Regions from separate parts of the Ammoniphilus soli genome, predicted to be linked through region 4. Evidence: riboswitches for the same ligand, from Rfam matches in the RefSeq annotation. Region 4 holds a riboswitch; each other region holds the start of a gene.

What was found. Region 4 has a riboswitch for cobalamin ahead of cobO (cob(I)yrinic acid a,c-diamide adenosyltransferase). Riboswitches for the same ligand answer to the same signal wherever they lie in the genome.
Region 1: another riboswitch for cobalamin. It lies ahead of ABLT31_RS31735 (S-layer homology domain-containing protein); the one in region 4 lies ahead of cobO (cob(I)yrinic acid a,c-diamide adenosyltransferase).
Region 2: another riboswitch for cobalamin. It lies ahead of ABLT31_RS10410 (energy-coupling factor ABC transporter permease); the one in region 4 lies ahead of cobO (cob(I)yrinic acid a,c-diamide adenosyltransferase).
Region 3: another riboswitch for cobalamin. It lies ahead of ABLT31_RS33075 (ABC transporter substrate-binding protein); the one in region 4 lies ahead of cobO (cob(I)yrinic acid a,c-diamide adenosyltransferase).

What each region holds. Positions count from the first base shown of each region.
Region 1 is NZ_JBEGDL010000034.1:25,469-30,305, forward strand. It holds gene ABLT31_RS31720 (O-antigen ligase family protein) at 1-597, shown strand, start outside; gene ABLT31_RS31725 (hypothetical protein) at 675-926, opposite strand; gene ABLT31_RS31730 (S41 family peptidase) at 1,250-2,689, shown strand; cobalamin riboswitch at 2,998-3,180, shown strand; gene ABLT31_RS31735 (S-layer homology domain-containing protein) at 3,291-4,837, shown strand, end outside.
Region 2 is NZ_JBEGDL010000004.1:20,591-25,427, forward strand. It holds gene ABLT31_RS10395 (energy-coupling factor ABC transporter ATP-binding protein) at 140-976, opposite strand; gene cbiQ (cobalt ECF transporter T component CbiQ) at 1,011-1,781, opposite strand; gene ABLT31_RS10405 (energy-coupling factor ABC transporter substrate-binding protein) at 1,765-2,076, opposite strand; gene ABLT31_RS10410 (energy-coupling factor ABC transporter permease) at 2,077-2,838, opposite strand; cobalamin riboswitch at 2,983-3,185, opposite strand; gene ABLT31_RS10415 (dihydrofolate reductase) at 3,245-3,733, opposite strand; gene ABLT31_RS10420 (thymidylate synthase) at 3,730-4,524, opposite strand; gene ABLT31_RS10425 (YunC family protein) at 4,815-4,837, opposite strand, start outside.
Region 3 is NZ_JBEGDL010000039.1:39,985-44,821, forward strand. It holds gene ABLT31_RS33070 (hypothetical protein) at 118-246, shown strand; cobalamin riboswitch at 510-696, shown strand; gene ABLT31_RS33075 (ABC transporter substrate-binding protein) at 905-1,939, shown strand; gene ABLT31_RS33080 (FecCD family ABC transporter permease) at 2,040-3,113, shown strand; gene ABLT31_RS33085 (ABC transporter ATP-binding protein) at 3,110-3,919, shown strand; gene ABLT31_RS33090 ((2Fe-2S) ferredoxin domain-containing protein) at 3,981-4,352, shown strand; partial or broken gene ABLT31_RS33095 (IS4 family transposase) at 4,787-4,837, shown strand, end outside.
Region 4 is NZ_JBEGDL010000016.1:51,738-56,574, reverse strand. It holds gene cobD (threonine-phosphate decarboxylase CobD) at 1-793, opposite strand, end outside; gene cobO (cob(I)yrinic acid a,c-diamide adenosyltransferase) at 793-1,341, opposite strand; cobalamin riboswitch at 1,451-1,673, opposite strand; gene ABLT31_RS24735 (5' nucleotidase, NT5C type) at 2,082-2,654, shown strand; gene ABLT31_RS24730 (methyl-accepting chemotaxis protein) at 2,914-3,591, opposite strand; gene ABLT31_RS24725 (nitrate/nitrite transporter) at 3,588-4,613, opposite strand; gene ABLT31_RS24720 (MFS transporter) at 4,679-4,837, opposite strand, start outside.

The sequences.
Region 1 (4,837 bases), on a different contig from region 4:
CAGTATAAGCAGAAATTATTGGAACAGCTTGTCTATATGGAAAACTTAGAACCCAATAATGCACGGTTGTTGTTCAATGTAGGCGTTCAATATGTACAACATGGAGAATTTGATAAGGGATTAGAGTATTTCAATAAAAGTTTAATCCAAGATCATTACAATGTAGACCTATACCAGAATATCATGAAAATTAAAAGTGACATTATGCGCCAGTATCTTGGTCAGGATCATGTCAAAGCTCAAGAATATGCTCATTCCATAGTGAGCGATTATGAACAGATGAATAAATGGCATGAAAACATGGTAAACCATCCTGTTCAGATGAATGAGAGGAACTATCATATTCCTACGGTTGTTAGGCTTTATGCCGGTCAAGCTCTGCTAGTGCAGAAGAGATATGAAGAAGTTATAGCGGTCATAGAGCAAGCGATGGGAGATCAGGAGGCTGACATTAGACTGGAGATCCAAGCGCTCCTTGCTGCAGCATATCAATTGAACGGGGAACAAGAGAAATCTCAGCAAATTATCAATGGATCATTGATCGAATTTCCTCAAATTCAACAAAAAGTACAAGAGTATTTAGCTTTTATTCAGTAGAAGTTCCTTTGGAACTTCTTTTTTCTTTTTAAAAAATGAAATAAAGGAGCTACTCAAAATGAGATAGCTCCTTTGTTTTAATCTGTTATATTGATTGTCTTATGCTCTGCTGCTGCATTAATATCCCTGTTAATAGCAAATCTGTCGTTTTCTGATAACTGTCCATTTTTCTGCAGAGAGCTATAATATTGCTCTCCAGCTTCAATGGTTAATTTGCGCAAATATTCATGGTTAGGATTTTCCGATAAGTTAATCAAAAACTTTCGATATACTTCTTTATTGTTTTCTATAGCTGTGCTCTTTCTGAAGATAAACTTTTTTAGGCCCATTGAGGTACCTCCTTTGTCTTTGTTTACTATATTATATTAATTCTACATTCCCATCCACCTGCGTTTTTTTCCACCCATAATTGCATTTAAATATTTTTTACGAAAACAAAAACTATATGAAAACCTATTTATGGTGGTATAGCAGATATGATTGTACCTCTCTTATAGTTAAGTTGTCTGATCATAAATGTAGTTTATGGATCCGTAATTATATAAAGTTGTAAAATTAGCGTTTTTAGGATATTTTAGGAAGAGGTAGCAAAAATATATAAATTGAGCCAATTTTAATTAGGCTCTATTCCAGATAGGGAGAGTTGTTTTTATTGTACAAATCATTCATATATGTCACTACTCTATTTTTCCTTTTTTCTTCTAACAATATAGTTGTAGCAGATCAGAAAAAAGATCCTAATAGAGAACGTATTTTAGAAGTCTATGATCTCATTCAATCCCGTTATCTAAATACTCCAGATCAACAGAAACTAAGCGATGCAGCGATAAAGGGGATGGTACAAGCACTCCAGGATCCCCACACAACGTTTTTTCACGATCAAGAGTTCTCTGACTTTTTGGGTTACGTGGAAGGCGTCTACTCTGGTATTGGCGTAGAGCTTAATTTACAAGAGGGAAAAATGGTTGTGCAGGAAGTATACCCTGGTTCCCCTGCAGCAAAAGCAAATATTCAATTGGGAGATACGATCCTTTCAGTCAATGGGGTAGAAGCAGTGAATGAAGGCGTCATTGTCGCTGTAGCTTATTTGCAAGGTCCAGAGGGAAGTACAGTTTCTGTAGAATTTAAACGAGATGACGAAATACAAACGGTAGAATTAACAAGACAAAAAGTTCATATTCCTCTCGTTAAATCCAGATTAAGAGGTTCGTATGGTTATTTGTCGCTTTCGACCTTTAATGAGGAATCAGTAGGATTATTTAAACAGGAGCTGGCTAAACTTCAAAGGAATAATATGAAAGGGTTAGTTCTTGATCTAAGAAATAATCTAGGAGGTACTTTAGAATCGGCTCTGCAATTTTCCGGTTTTTTTATTGAAGATGGTACGATTGTCATTATGAAGGAGAAAGATGGAAATGAAAAGGAATTAAAGATTAAAAACGGATCAGATTGGCAGCTCCCGCTTGTCATTCTGGTCAATGAAAATACGGCAAGTGCTGCTGAATTGATCGCTTCGGCATTGCGAGACAATGGAAAAGCCAAGGTCATCGGTGCTCTAACCTATGGGAAGGGAACGGTTCAGGAAGCCATCCCTCTTGGAACTGGAGGAGTCTTAAAGCTCACGGTTGAAGAGTACTTTAGCCCTAATCATACTGTGATTCACAATGTAGGGTTATATCCGGATATTTTTGTTGATGATCCAATAGAGCAGCTTCAAGCAGCTTTTTATGTCCTGAAAAATAATAGTAGAATTATATTAAGATCAGCAGGAGACGTTCTGATTAATGGAGAAAGAGATGAAAGCCCGATAGAATTAGCCTTTCAAAAGAAGGGAACGTGGTATCTTTCGATGCGTAAGATGGCTTACTTGTGGAATGGAAAAGTAAGTTATGATATAGAACGCCATGAGGTATCCCTTCAATTAGGGACTAAAAATCGAACCTATAAAATTGGAAATACACCATCTTTGACCATAAAAGATGGTGTTGCTTATCTAGCTTTAGATGAGGTGTTGAGGAGATACGATGGCATTCAAATGAAGAATGCTCAGGGAGCTCTTGTACTCTATAAAAGTAGCCTCGAAGAATATTAAGGTCATGCAGTGATAGGGGAGTATAAATTTAAGATCGATTATAAGTCTAATTATCCATGGTGTATTGAAATGTAGTGCTATCCGAACTAACGTGATATTCTCTTGAAAGAAGAGCTGTCCTCCTCAAGGGAGACAGCTCAATGTATTATTTGCTATAAAAACTAGTCCTACCCTTTAATATTCAAATAGTACCCTTGAAACTACCACGTGTTTTTTTTCTACACTCCTATTCATTAGCAATCCCTTCTATTTTTCCCTTCCATTGACGCCCATGTGAATGCTTGCTAATATTTAGAGAATGAATGATAGATTTCCAAGATTGTTCAGGTGTCGATTATCGACAGAAAGAGGGAATCCGGTGTCGAATCCGGAGCGGTCCCGCCACTGTAATAGGGATCTGCCTTAGCATAAAGCCACTGGATGAATATCCGGGAAGGGATAAGGCGGAGATGAACTAGAGCCAGGAGACCTGCCTGAACAACAGATGGCCCGTCCTACGAGGAATAGGAAGGTTTATTTCTGCATGTCATCGTTTTGGATGTGGATAACCTTCTTCGTGTTCGGGGAAGGTTTTTTCAATTACAACAAGAAAAGAGGGAAGATGATGAGAAGGGGAGATTGGAGAAACAAAGGCTTGGCGGTATGCCTGGCTTGGGTGATGCTCTTGATAACCGTTCTAGGCGGTTTTTCATCCCAGGCAGTTGCCTCGAATCAAGGCAATGTAAAAGTTAGAGTAGAAGGAAGCATCCAAACCCTTGCCAATGTACAGGTGCAAGCAGGGCCTACAGCGCTGGATGCGCTGATTGCTGCGATGGGTGAAAGTCAGCTGGATATCGAGCAAACCCAATATGGGAGCAATATAAATGCGATATCCGGCGAGAGAAGAACAGAAGATTATTCCAGTTCGTGGTGGTATTACGTGAAGCGCGGAGGTAGTTACGAGTATCCATCCGTCACCGCGGACCAATTTTCGATATACCCTGGCGATGAAATTGTGTTCTATTATTCGACATGGGGAGTGACGAAGATCCCTGATGTTCGTTATCAACCCGTTGTCTTAGAAGGACAAACCGTCACCCTTTCCGTTTATGGGGAAGATGGTGAGCCTACCGTCGGGGCCAGTGTTTATTTTGAGAATCAGGTGTTTTCGATTGATCAGCATGGACAGGCGGTGCTGCCTGGACAGCCTGTAGGAAACTATTCTTTCACTGTTCGACATGAAGAAGATGGCATTCAGAAGCTTGTCCGGACGGACGAGCTGTACCTTCAGGTTGTTTCGGATATGGTGGAACGTGATCTTGCTCCACCTGCCTTCAAAGGCAACACCTATGATAGCGACCGAAAAGTATTAATGGTGACAGGTGATCTTCAGGAACCTTCCTTGGCTTGGGATAGTACGGAGAAGCTGACTGTTGAGGTAACAATTCAAAAAGGGGATTTTTCTCAGACCAGGCGGACTGAGGCACAGAATTATGCTCCTTACCTTATTGTTTTCACAGGCATTGATCCAGGTGAATATACCATTTCGCTGAAAGCTATAGATCAGTATGGGAACGAAAGCGTGCCCGATGTTAGGCAATTTAGTTTAAGCAAGGAGACCTCTACAGAGCAAGCCGCCCTCACGAAGGCGATCGCTTACCTGAAAACGAAACAAAAAGCGAATGGCCGATTTGATGACTGGACCGCGATGGCGTTAGCCCAGGCGGGGGAGAATCTTCAATCTTCCTTATTCACGAAAGACGGCAAGCAGTATGTGGACCATTTAAAAGCAGATGTTCAGGCTTTAGCTCCCAATGTAAGCTATACAACGGACTATGCGCGCCTTGCGATGGCTGTATCGGCAATCGGGCAAGATCCGCGAGATTTTTACGGGATCAATCTCATTGACGTATTAAAGTCGAGAGTGGACAATAACGGGCATTATGGCTTAGAGTCTGAGCGGACATGGGTTAACAGCCATGCTTGGGCAATCCTGGCGCTTCACGCGGCGGATGAGCCGGTACCTCAGGCTGAGCAGGCGAAAGCTTGGCTGGTTCAGCAGCAAAATGCGGATGGGGGATGGGGCTTTAGCACGGATTATTCTTTCACAGATCCTGATATGACCGCTTATGCGATTCGCGCCTTAGCCGCCTTAGGCGTTGGTTCTAG
Region 2 (4,837 bases), on a different contig from region 4:
CACTGAAGTGAATTAGGTGGCGCTTCTCCAGCTATATCGATTTTTTCTAGTTCAATTTTGATTTTAGGTGTCGTTTTTCCGCTTATTCAAAATGGGGGTGATTGGTACGTCCCGGTTACGTACCAATCACCCCCAATTCCTACAGAATATCTTCAAGGAAAGCCAGAAACTCTTTTTTCGATTTAGGGTAGTTGTATGGCTCTCGGCTTTTTTTTCTTATGACTTGCTCATAAACCTCCATCATCCAGGGCTTTTCTAGATGGCTTTGTTCCAAGATATCTGTTTCCTGGAACACCAGCTCCGGCTTTCCTTTGGAAACCATTTTCCCATCATGCAAAATGATCACCATATCCGCCCATTCATAGGCTAGATTCACATCATGAGTGGAGAGAATCATGGTTCTGTCTGGTGTGGCCAATTGGCAAAGCACGTCCATTATCTTTTTGGCATAGTACGCATCCAGACCAGCCGTCGGCTCATCCAGCACCATGATTTCCGGATTCATGGCCAAGATTCCCGCGATGGCTACTCTTTTTTTCTGCCCGATGCTTAGGAAATGGGGCGGCTTATCTTTCAAGCCTGCAGTCTCAGTCAACTCCATAGCGTCTTGACCAACCTTCTCTATTTCTTTTGCTGATAGCTTTAAGTTTCGCGGGCCGTAGGTAATATCCTCATACACTGTCGTTGAAAACAGCTGCGAATCTGGATTCTGGAACACAATCCCCACATGTTTGCGGAGCAAGCTCATCTCCTTGCGGCTGTAGGACAGATTCTCTCCCTTCCAGCGCATCACTCCGCTAGTAGGTTTCAGGATTCCATTGAGGTGTAAGAAAAATGTGGACTTCCCCGCACCATTATTGCCCAACAGGGCAATCTTTTTTCCTTTTTCAATGGTCAGGGAAATATCCTGAAGAGCGATGGTCCCATCAGGATATTTATAAGAGATATGTTCTAATTCAAGAATGGGGACAGACATAAAAGGAAACTCCTCGTTATTATCATTTTGACAGCTAGAGGGTACTTAGCAAAGCAAGAAGGAACACAGAACAGCCAATGACTATCCAGTGCTTGCGCTTATATGGCTGAGCGATATCAATGGGATACATCTCTTCTCCCCCCCGTGAATCCATGGCAATTTGCAGCTCTCTTGCCGACTGCAGCGCCTTGATAAATAATCCCACAATAAGCTGAGCCAAAGAAGCAAGCCAATCTCTATAGCTTCTATACCCCAACCGGCTTGCTTGGGCGATATAGATCTCCTGACTTTTCTCAAGCAATACAAAAATAAAACGGTACGTGAAGGCTACTAACTCAATAAAAAGGGAGGGAACCCTGGCCTTTTGCATCATCCAAAGCAGATCTGGCAATGGTGTAGTCAAGATCAGCAGATACATGCAGCTAATGCATGCCAAAACCGTAGCGATCAGTTGCAATCCTTTCAGAACGCTTTCCCCTGTCACGTAAATTTGCCACAAGGCCACCCTGATGTCCCATAAGGAGCCAGTCAAGGCAACCTCAATGGGAGCTATGGACAAAACTAGGGTTATAACGCTGGTCAGAAGAAAAAAGAAAGGAAGCATTAAGAGTTTTATATAAAATTGCCAAGGAATTTTAGCCTGCAGGAGAAGCACGGCACTCATCACCATAAAGGTAACAAGTGCAATACTCAGGCTTTTCGTAATTAGGGAAAACAAGAGATAGGATAAACAGAAAGCCGCTTTCTCCATTGGGTGAATGCTTCTTAATGGACTGGTATGGGAATATTTATCGACCTGTAGCATGTGGCAGCTTGTTCTTAGACTCCATGGAGTATTTTTTTCGGGCACGCCCATAGCCTACGACATAGCCAATCACGAGGGCCCCCATCGCCGCTTGAAGGGAAAATAACAGGCTCTCGGTTTCCCCGCCCGGCGGCTCCCATATCGCATCGAACCACGGCTTATAGTCAGGCGCGATCTCCCCGATCGCTTCCTCGGCTTGCCCATCGGCCCCTCCGAATTCAGAATCCTTTTGCATTAATAAGGGAATAACGGCAATCATAACAGCAAGGAAAAGCAGCAGAATATTTTTTTTCAATTAGCGCACCTCCTTTACGGGAATTTTTAGCCATTTTAATTCGCTCATATTATATTTGCTAATCAAGTTCATCACGATGACGGTCAATAACCCCTCACTTATGGCAATCGGAATTTGCGTTAGGGCAAAGATGCTGGAAAACTTGGCAAACGAAGCCATTGCTCCTCCTACCTCAGCCGGAAAAGCAAGCGCCAGTTGAAGGGAGGTAACCAAATACGTGCCCAGATCGCCCAGCATGGCTGCTAAAAAAACAGCGACGGAAAAGGATACCTTCAGCCGGAGGCTAAGCACATAAACGCCATAGGCAACAAAGGGCCCGACGACGGCCATGGAGAAAGCATTGGCTCCTAGTGTAGTAAGTCCTCCATGGGCGAGCAGCAAGGCTTGAAACAAAAGAACAATCGTACCAAGAACACCCATGGCTGTTGGCCCGAACAAAATGCTTCCAAGACCTACCCCTGTTGGGTGGGAGCTGCTTCCTGTAACCGATGGGATTTTTAAAGCCGATAATACGAAAGCAAAAGCACCAGATAAGCCGAGCATGGTTTTCAGCTCAGGATGTTCTTTAATTTTGCTGCGAATAGAACGGAACCCCACGATCAGAAAAGGTATGGTCAGCAGCCACCAGAAAATCACCCAGCCTAGGGGCAAAAAACCCTCCATAATATGCATTGCATAGGCTGGTTCAGAGGAGTTGGCCCAGAAATAAACGGTTAGGGCCGCAATCAGCAAAATTGGTAATGACACTAATGGTTTTTTCATTTTTCCCCTCCATAGTAAACATAAAAAAGCACCCAACCTTCGAGGGTTGAGTGCTGAGAAATTGCATTCACGGAACTGAAAAATTACACGTACTTGCACACGTGACGTTCCTTTTTGCAAACACCTCCCTATTTCCCGTAGGTTTTGTTCCAATTGGACTAGGCAGGTCTCCTGACTCATCATCACCGCTTCCTGCACCTTCCCGTCCCAGCTTTCAGACAGTGGCCATTTGCAGGTTGCTCCGATTTACAGTGGCGGGAACCGTGCCGGGATTTCACCAGCTTCCCTATTAAGCAATACGTGACACAGCGTGAACCACGTAATACACCTATCCATAAATTTTAGGATATTCATTTGTTAGTTCTAACTATATTTCAGAATGGCAAAGATGTCCATATAAAACTTTTCAGACGGCAGACTTTCGATCATAAACTAGGAAGGTATGAGGATAAGTATTCTTCTCGTCAGTTTCTCCATCCGTTCTCGAACACTCTACCCAATCTTCGAGGTGAAGCTCGGGGAGAAAGGTATCTCCCTCAAATTCTTCATCAATGAGAGTAAGGTAAAGCCTGTCCACAACAGGCAAGAATTCTTTAATGATCTCTGCGCCGCCGATCACAAAAAGCTCTTCCCCTTTAAATGCAGCCAGGGCCTCCTCAATAGAATGAAGAACCATACAGCCCTCAGGCTGATAATCTTTTTGACGAGTTAGGATGACATTTTTCCTTCCTGGAAGCGGCCTCCCCATCGATTCAAACGTCTTCCTTCCCATGAGTACCGTATGCCCCATCGTCGTGCGCTTAAAATAGGCCAAATCGGCTGGCAGGTGCCATGGCATCTTATTATCCTTTCCGATCACCCGATTCCTGGACATAGCGACTATCACTGAAATCATACGGAAACCTCTCCTTTAATGTGCGGATGAGGATCATAGTTTTGAAGCTCAAAATCTTCATATTTAAAGTTAAAGATGTTCTTGACTTCCGGATTAAGAACCATCACCGGTAAGGATCTTGGTTCTCTGGTCAATTGCAGCTTGACTTGCTCGAGATGATTCGCATAGATGTGAACATCCCCAAAGGTATGAACAAAATCTCCTGGCTCAAGGTCACACACCTGCGCGATCATCATCGTTAGCAGAGCGTAGGATGCGATGTTAAAGGGAACGCCTAGGAAGACGTCCGCTGATCTTTGGTATAGCTGACAAGAAAGTTTTCCTTCGGCAACATAAAATTGGAATAATGCATGGCAGGGAGCTAGCGCCATTTTAGGAATATCGGCTACATTCCACGCACTGACGATAAGTCTCCGGGAATCAGGATTAGTTTTGATGTCTTTAATTACTTGTTCGATCTGATCGATAGTTGAACCATCTTCACAAGCCCACGATCTCCACTGCTTCCCGTAAATCGGGCCTAGCTCTCCGTCTTCCTTTGCCCATTCCCTCCAGATTCTGACGCCTACCTCTTCCAGTTCATTATTATTGGTAGACCCTTTTAAGAACCATAAAAGTTCATGAATAATCGATTTGAGATGAAGCTTTTTCGTGGTTATAAGCGGGAATCCTTCTTTTAAGTTAAACCGCATTTGATATCCAAATGTACTGATGGTACCGGTGCCTGTCCGGTCATCTTTTCTGACTCCGTTGTCTAGAATATGTTTGCATAAGTCAAGATATTGTTTCATAGGGCGTTGATCACCTCATCAATCACTTAATATGGCAATTCGATATCGTAGTAGCGGTATTATGAAAATTTACTTTTCATCGATCATTAATTGTCTGTACCATGACCGCTTATCTTGCAATAAAGCAGCCATTTTCTTTCCAATCTTAAACGAATATAGGCTATGTTTCAACACTTTACCTCTATAGGTATGTTTCGAAATGTCCAATACTCACATTTCATGCACAAAAGGAGGGTTCCAAAAAAAGAGAAGGAGCCCCATGATATCCCATGGGCCACCCCCTCTTCGCTTTATACCATCTTCAATATCGCAT
Region 3 (4,837 bases), on a different contig from region 4:
TAGACACTTTAATACAATAGCAACTGATGTAAAGAGTTAATGAAAGCACGATTTCGCGTTTAGATAAACTGTTCCTTGCCCATACTTTTAATAAAATACTATATAGGAGGAATCAAAATGGATAATAGTTTTCCAGTGGCTACCTTACCAGCCGATCAACTAAACAAAATTCAATCTCTAGAAGAAGAAATACGTCGAGATACGAACGAAAACATAGTTCTAATTGCATATGAAGAAAACAAATAATTCTTTACACACTAACCGCTAACTAGCGGTTTTTATTTTGCTAAAAATATCAATATTGAATCTCTATAAAAGGAAGGTTGATCAAGATCTTTGACCTATGGTAAACCATCTGAAGTTTCCTCTTAGTTCGATAAACGAAACAACGAGAGAATTATGTATATTAAATAAAAGGATAGAATATATTATCTTAAATCATTTCATTTTACAGAGTAATATTTTAATAGTATTCTCCTGTATTTTGAAGTACAATACCACTTGAACAACTAAATATTGTGCTTTATGGTGCTACCGATAAATATCGTAGCTTAAAAGGGAAGTCGGTTTAAATCCGACACGGTCCCGCCACTGTAATGCTGACATCTGTTTCGTATCCCACTGGTTTAAGGACTGGGAAGGGGGAACAAATGGTCGAGGCTAAGTCAGGAGACCTGCCATAAAGAAGAACACTATAAAAACCTACGGGAGATAGGGGTGGTGTTACGTGACATGCTGAAATGGTTTGAACAAGTTTTATCAAATCAGCTATTCGTTTGTTGCACGTAAAAGCATCTTTCCAATAAGGGGGATGCTTTTTTTGTTGTTTGTTGTTGTGGTCATATTTTTGTAGAAACTACAACAATCGAAGAGAGGTATAGTATTTAACACAGGGGGGATAAGAATGAAATTGGCTTGTAAATTACGTGTCTCATTGTTGGTATGGATGATGGTTATGGTTTCTATTCTGTCTGCATGCAATAGTTCAGGTCAAGGCGAAAAAGAAACTTCGGTGCAACCAGTAAAAACTGAAGACAAACAAAAGGAACCAGAGAAACCAAAAGCCTATCAACCCGTTACTATTCAAAATTATCATCGAGAGATCACTTTTGAAGAAGTACCAAAACGAGTTGTAAGTTTAAATCAACATACAACGGAAATTATGTTAGCTCTTGGATTGGAAAATTATATAGTTGGAACTGCATATAATAGTGACGGTGAATATCTTCCCGAACTAAAGGAAAAATTCTCTAAGATACCTGTTCTCGCTGAAAAGTATCCTTCTCTTGAAGTATTACTAGGGATAAATCCAGATTTCGTTTACGGACGTGAAAGTGCATTTTCTGGTAAAGAAGCATTAGCCGCAGTGGATGATCTCGCTAAGTATGGGATAAAAGCATATGTAGCAAAAGGAACTTACGTGACTGCCGCAAAAATGGAAGATGTTTATGAAGATATCCTGAACCTTGGACGTATTTTTAATATCGAACAAAAAGCGCAAGCACTCGTTCAATCCATGCAGAAAGATATACAAGAGATCAAAAACAAAGTTGGAAAAGTAGAAAAACCGATTCGTGTTTTGGTTTTTGACAGTGGAGAAGATACCGTGTTTACGGCTGGGCAATCGTTACAAACTTCACTGATTGCCATGGCAGGCGGTAAAAATGTGTTTGATGATATCGAAAAAAACTGGGCAAAGGTAAGTTGGGAAGAAGTAGTTAAGCGTGATCCAGAGGTTATTGTGATTAATGATTATGGTAAAACCTCAGCAGACGAAAAAATCAAACTTTTATTAAATAATCCTGCAATGGCAGATGTTAAGGCTATTAAAAACAAAAGTTTTGTTGTACTTCCGCTATCAAGTGTTTTTGAGGGAGTCAGAAATGTGAGTGCATTAGAAACGTTAGCAAAAGGATTCTATCCTGAAAAATTCAAGTAAGCTGTTCATGTGGTTTAACGAGGAGAGGTGAAATACTTTGCAGAATTCCATCCAAAAGGAAGAGTTATCTAATCATAGTTCTAACATCGGTAAAATAGAAATGAAAAAACCCAGTAGTAGTAGCTACTGGGTTTGGTTCCCTATCCTCTCTATTGGATTGATTATTATCCTTTTTGTTTCAATGACCATTGCTATTACTCTTGGACCTGTTCCCATTCATCCTGAAACGGTATGGAGGATTGCCTTATCTCATCTCCCGATGATCGGGGAATGGGTACAAGTTGATTGGTCTAAGGCGCAAGAGCATATTATTTGGGATATCCGCTTTCCAAGAGTAATATTGGGAGCAATTGTCGGCGCAGGATTGTCCGTTGTTGGTGTGTCCATACAGGCTCTTGTTAGAAATTCTCTTGCTGATCCTTATATTTTGGGCGTATCCTCTGGTGCATCAGTCGGCGCTACGTTGGTGATTTTGTTTGGTGCCTTTAGTATATTTGGTCAATATGCACTTTCCGCTGGGGCATTTACTGGTGCGCTATTATCCATGCTATGTGTTTTTCACCTGTCGCAAGTGGGAGGACGCATTTCAACGGTTCGGCTATTACTCGCTGGAATTGCGATTTCAGCCGTATTATTGGCAGTAACGAGTCTCATTGTTCTTGCCGCACCGAAAGAGTCTGCTCTTCGCTCTGTGCTATTTTGGATCAAAGGAAGTTTAACAGGGGCAAAATGGGGCTATTTAACCCTTCCAGCCCTTGCCGTCATCGTTGGCACGGTGGTTCTTCTCCTTCAGTCAAGATCACTCAATGTTTTACTGATGGGTGAGGAAACAGCAAGTACACTTGGAGTGAATACAGATCAATTTCGGAAACTTCTTTTAATCATAACGGCTCTTCTAACTGGCGTTATTGTAGCCGTTAGTGGTGCTATTGGTTTTGTTGGGCTAATGATGCCTCATCTTGTCCGATTCCTGGTGGGTTCTGATCATCGTCGTGTTTTATCTGTAAGTGTATTATTTGGTGCCATTTTTGTTATTTGGTGTGATGTTATAGCAAGACTGTTGTTCGCACCCGAAGAAATTCCGATTGGTATTATCACTTCTTTGTGTGGTGGACCATTCTTTATTTGGCAAATGCGAAAAAGCACTTATTCATTCGGAGGTGACGGAAGATGAATCTCATGGTGCAAAATCTTTCAATTAGTATCCAAAAGAGAGTGCTTTTAGAAAACATTGGATTAGACGTAAAAACGGGAGAATTTGTTGGTCTAATTGGTCCAAATGGAAGTGGGAAATCCACGCTACTAAAAAGTGTATATCGAATGATAGAACCTGATGCTGGAATCATCAAGTTGGATGAAAACGACATCTTTACTTTATCTGCTCGCCAAACTGCACAATGTATGGCTGTGGTTCGACAGGAATCTCCCGTTGAATTTGATTTTTCAGTTCGTGAAATCGTTCAGATGGGTCGTTCTCCACATAAACGACTATTTGAGTTTGATACTTGCGAGGATCTATATATTGTTAAAGAAGCATTGTCTCGCGTGGGTATGGGAGATTTTGCTGATCGTAGCTATATGACGTTATCTGGGGGAGAAAAACAGAGGGTGCTTATTGCAAGAGCGTTGGCTCAACAAGCAAGACTTCTCATTTTGGATGAACCTACCAACCATCTTGATATTCGCTATCAACTACAAATAATGGATCTTATTAAATCTCTTGGCATCACGGTTCTGGCAGCTTTGCACGATTTAAATATTTCTGCCATGTATTGTGATCGTCTATATGTGATTAAATCGGGTCAAATCGTAACATCAGGCACTCCGAGGGAGGTCCTCCGTCCAGATCTCATTCGTGATGTTTTTGAGGTAGAAACGGAAGTCACTATACATCCCATTACCAATAAAACACACATTACCTTCTTTTCGGAGACGGTTGTACCTAGATATGGGGAGGACTACCGAAGTAGCTCTAACTAATGTAGTTTTGTAGTTTATGCATGCTTGAGTGTATCAATTTCTTTAGCGGGGATGTATGGTTATGACGACTTGGAATTTGTCTGAAACTCGGCACCATGTATTGATCTGTAATGGTGGAAGTTGTATGAAAAATGGGGCGGAAGAAGTGACTCTAGCGATCAGACAAGAGATTAAAGCGCTTGGAGCAGATAATAAAATTCATACGACGCGCACTAAATGTAATGGGCGATGTGAGGATGCGTGCGTCGTGATTGTTTACCCAGAAGGAATATGGTATAGAGGGATTACACCAGAGATTGGAACTGAAATAGTCCGTTGTCATCTATTTGATGAAGGAAAGATTCTGCATCCCCATGTTAGTTATACTTATCAAGATAAACATTTTTCTCCTTCAATTCAAAGTCCTTTAGGAGTATTGAAGATGCAAAAATAAATGCGATCGGTCATTTCAGACTATTTTAGTATAATGAATAAGCAACCTCTTAAAAAATTTCCTGACTAGCTAAAATCTGTTGCCATCCATTTTAGGGTGGCTTTTTATTGACTGATCTTTAATATCATTGTCTATAAGGGTCTTTATTCATCTAACCGGGATCAATAGTTCAATAAAAAGTGGCAATCCAGATGTTATTTTCATCGTTCTGGATTGCCACTTTGTTGTTTATCGGGGCTTAGTATAAACATTACTTTCATTTGAAGTAGCCTAATTTATATATTTTCCAACAAAATCCATCCCTGTGGCCGTTTTTGGACTTATCTCGGACTTACCCCATGCCCATCAAGCTAAGTACAACTCGTACCCCCAAAAAGGAAAAAATAGGATATCCTTTCTATAAGTCTATTTATTTTTAGAAAGGATGATTTTCTATGGAACCGATGCCCTCCCTTTCCATCAACGAAGAAGTACAGCTTATGGTT
Region 4 (4,837 bases):
GCTCCTGAAGACAAAGCTCTCCCGCCTGAAGCGCCAGACTATTAACGCTCCATGTGACCTGTTTTCCCGTCATGCCTTTTATGACCTTAGGATGGCCGAGGGCAAATCCAAGACGAAGGCCGGGTATCGCATAAAACTTTGTCATCGATCGGACTATAATCAGCCGAGGGAATTGGCCAAGGCGAGAAAGCATAGTGATCTGTCTCTCTTCGGGCAAAAAATCGATAAACGCTTCATCAATCACCAAACCCGTTCCAAATTCTTCCGTCCACTCGGCCAAACGAGTCAAGTCCTCCATGGAATAAAGAATCCCCGTCGGGTTGTTGGGGTGTCCAATAAATACAAGTTCCGTCCCTTGGAATAAAGCTCGCATCTCATCCTGATCCGGCCGAAATTGAAGCTCTTCTCTTCCGTATATGCCGACCACTTCAGACCCGAATTGCTTAGCCAACTGGGCATATTCGGAAAAACAGGGATAGACGACCCCTACCTTCTTAGGCTGAAGAGCCAAAAGGGCCAACGCCATGCACTCCGCCGCTCCATTTCCAATTATAATTTCCTGTTCATTTACGCCTAGCCTCTCAGCAAGCTTCTTCCGAAACAATCGATGAGCCGGGTCAGGGTAATGAACGATAGATAATAGATGTTCCTGAATCTGCTTGACCACCCTCTGAGGTGGACCCAGCGGATTAATGTTCGCGCTAAAATCAAGAAGCTGGGAAGGATCCTTTTGAAAGGCTGCCGCAGCCGTCATTACATCGCCGCCATGCCCAAAACGCTCGATCCAGCCCATCAGAACTCAATCCCCAAAACCGCAGGAATCCCTTCGTTATAGTAATGCTTGACCGGCTTCATCTCGGTAACCAAGTCAGCAGCATCAATCATCTCCGGTTTCGCGCTGCGCCCCGTAATGACCATATGCATCCCGTAGGGGCGTTCTTTAATCCACTCTATTACTTCATGCAAAGGAAGAACATCAGCGACGGGGAATGCAGAAATGGCCAAAGCATTGTTCAGCTCATCCAAAATGACCACATCATAGGTACCCCGCTTAACCTTCATCCTGGTAAACTCCCAGGCCTCCCTCAGGGCGTTGCGATGTTCCTCCGGTGTCTTGGTCCAGGTAAAACCTATTCCTTTTTGATAAATTTCTATTCCCAGCTTGTCCAGCACGATTTTCTCCCCATAGGTCCGCTCAGGAGACTTGATAAATTGGATGATTAAAACCTTTTTCCCTCGTCCTGCTGCTCGCAAGGCCACTCCTAACGCTGCCGTTGTTTTGCCCTTGCCGTCCCCGGTATAAACCAAAACGAGTCCGCGCTGCTTATCCGGCTTATCCATGTCTCTCCCCCTCTCGAAAAAACAAAACAAAAATTAAAGCCTTGACTCCATAGGGAACCAAGGCTGCTAAAAATCTATCGTCCTGGCCTTTTCCTTTAACCCGAAGGAAAGCACAATCCGCAAACAGGCAGGTCTCCTGGCTCATGGATCAATCGCTTTCCTCTTCCTTCCCATCTCCATAAAGACAGTGGATAACCCGAGAAAAGCTCCCCATTTACAGTGGCGGGACCGCGTTGGAATCTTGGCATCTCATCCCAGATGAGGCTGCCAATCACCATCCTTCCCTATTAACTTCATCCTTCAAGATGAAGACCTGTTTACCATCATATTCTAGTTTAGCTGTAATTATAGTGAATTTTTGCGATTTCAGCAATAGGGTTTCTAAGCTTGCGGCTGAAAAACGGCGGCTTGCTCTTGGCCCATCAAACCGATTCTCCAAACCTTCCCATTCAATTCACTTCACTCATTAAGAGTTTTCGTCCTTTTTCCATATTTAGGCGAAGAAAATAATGTGGCTTCGCACCATATGGGAGTGACCTGATTATGATATAAAACACTCTAAAAAAGTAATTCACTGTCGGGGCAACTTTAACAAAATTTTAATCTGTTAAATGAGTTCTAAACCCCCTGCTTAAAATCTATATATGATAACACGACAAAATCACCTCTTATTCGTAGGGTCAAATTTCGACGCATTATTTAGCAGCATCTTGTGAGCCGCAGATGAAAGGAGAAAATGAATGACCATTGCCAATCGGAATAAAGTTCTTCTTTTAGACATGGATGACGTAACTGTCGACCAATCCTCCACCTGGATAAAACGGATCTATGAGAAGACTGGGACTCTTTATGACCGGGAAGAATGGACAAAGTGGGATCTTTCAAGCATACTTCCACCGGAGATCATGCATATGATCTTTGAGGAAATCAATAAGGAACCGGGTTTCTTTCGGAATCTGCCGGCAAAAGAAGGCGCGATTGAAGGTATTAAGGAGCTGTCCCTCTACTACGATATTGTGTTTGTTACAGCAAGCGAGCATTATGCCTTCCAGGATAAATATCACTGGATTCGTGAAAACCTATCCTTTTTATCAAAGCCCAACCTAGTTCTCACTCATCGCAAGGATTTGATAGTAGGGGATATTATTGTAGATGACGGCCCCCATAATATTCTCAAATCCCCCGTTAAAACCAAGATTATCTTCGATCATCCATGGAATCGCCACATTTCTCAATTTCAGAGGGTCACCCACTGGGATCAGCTCGTCGATTTCCTGATTGCCAAGGCGTACATGACCTCTTCTGTATCATAAAAAAAGCTTTATTGAAGCAATTCAGAGTAGCCAGACCACCTTTAGAGGAAGCCTTTTCCCTAGCTTTACATCAAGGGGTAAACCCTCAAATTTGATAAAATGATTTTATCAAATTTAACCCGGAGGGTTGATGTAAAGCTAGGGAATTTATGCGGAATAAGGAGGATTAATCGGAGAAGCTTATTCATCCTTATTCCGTAGAACGTAAAGGCCTGACCGTGGAAGCCATATTCCATGATCAGGCCTCTATGTATCTCTTTTAGATCTTAAATTTCCCTGCCATCTTTTGAAGGTCCTCTGCCATCCTAGATAGGGAGAAGGCTGCTGATGTGATTTCTTCCATCGTTGCCAGCTGCTCTTGAACAGCCGAGGAAATCTGCTGGGTTCCTGCCGAGGAGTTCTGAGCAATGCCAGTAATGGTGTCCATTGATTCTACCACTTGTTCGCTGCTTGCGGACATTTGCTCGATGTTAGCCGAAACCTCTTCAATCGCTGCATTAAGCGCCAATAGGTTCGTTTGGGCAGCAATACCTGTAATGACCTCGAGGATTTTGCCGATTTCCTGGGATCTTTCACCGAGTCCCTTAACAACATGTGCCAAGCCATTCATTGTTTCATGGATAGAACCCATTTGCTCGGAAGCAGAAGAGATGGCTTCTGCCCCTACCTTCGCTTGCTCTAAAGTATGAGCAGACGAAGCGGATACCTTCTGAGTCGAATTGGCGATTTGAAGGATGCCTTGGGACATATCCGATAGCATTTGGGCGCTTTCCTCCATGCTTGCTACCTGCTTCTCCGCTCCTGCAGCAACTTCTTGGATCGTGGAGGCGATTTGCTGCGTCGCTTGAGAGGTTTGCTCCGCCCCTGCCGTCAGCTCTTCCGCTGAGTTGGCTACTTGCTCCGAGCTTCGTTTCACCTCTAAAATGACTTCCTTCAAATTCCCCCGACAAAACCGGTCAATAAACCTACTTCTTTAGGGAACCTGACAGGAATGACTTGGAACAGAGCCCCATTGGCTGCTCCCATAAAGATTAAAGTCACAAAAAGCAAGGACAAAGCGATGTAAACAGGAGGCAGCGTCCCTACAATAAACATCGTCATGGCTGCTCCAGCAAACAAAATGACAATCAATTTCATCCCACCGAATTTATCCGCCAAGAAACCTCCGATTGGACGAACAAAGCTTCCGGCAAACACAACCAAGGTCACGAAATCCCCCGCTCTAACTTTACTGATTCCATATTGGTCAAAGAAAAAAAGAGTCAGATAACTTGTAAGACCAACAAATCCCCCGAAGGAAAGACTGTAGAAAAAAGCGAATAACCATGGTTCTTTTTGCTTCATCACGCGCAAGTACTCAGAAAACTTCATTGGCTTTGCCGCCGTCGGACAGTCTTTGGCAAAGATGGCGAACACGATAAATGCCAAGACAAGAGGGATTAGAGCTAATCCAAAAACGGTTTGCCAATCATAAACCTGGGCAATGCGCGGTCCAAACAACATAGCAAGCACCGTTCCGCTATTGCCCGCTCCGGCAATCCCCATCGCCAATCCTTGATGTTCCTTTGGATACCAGCGGCTCGCTAAGGGTAAAGCGACTGCAAAACTTGCCCCTGCGATCCCAAGCAAAAATCCGAGGGCAAAAATTTGACTTAAGCTGTCTGCAAACAACCATCCCCAGGTCAGAGGAATCATCGTCAGGACCATCCCAATCATCCCCATTTTCTTCCCGCCAAACCGGTCCGCCAATAATCCCATGGGAATGCGCAACAAAGCACCGCCGAGAACCGGAATTCCAACCATCAAACCCTTTTGCGCAGGACTCAGCCCAAGGTCTTCTACAATAAAAGTACCTGTAGTTCCTAGAATGACCCAAATCATAAAGCTTACATCAAAATAAAGAAAGGATGCTATTAATGTGGGAGTATGCCCTGATTTGGCAAAGTCTTTCATTCTCATTTTCTACACCCCCAAAATTCTAGTTTCTTATGAAGGGTGTGCCAAAAGGCACACCTCAAAAATTTCTAGCATTTCACTTCTGCATTTTTTCTGGAATAATAGTACCACGTGATCAGCAAGCTGATGGCATAGTATCCAATGAAGAGATACAACGCTAAATTCGCTGCGCCTGTCGTCTCAATAGACCATCCGAAGATCTTCGGAATGAAGAAGGCTCCATAAGC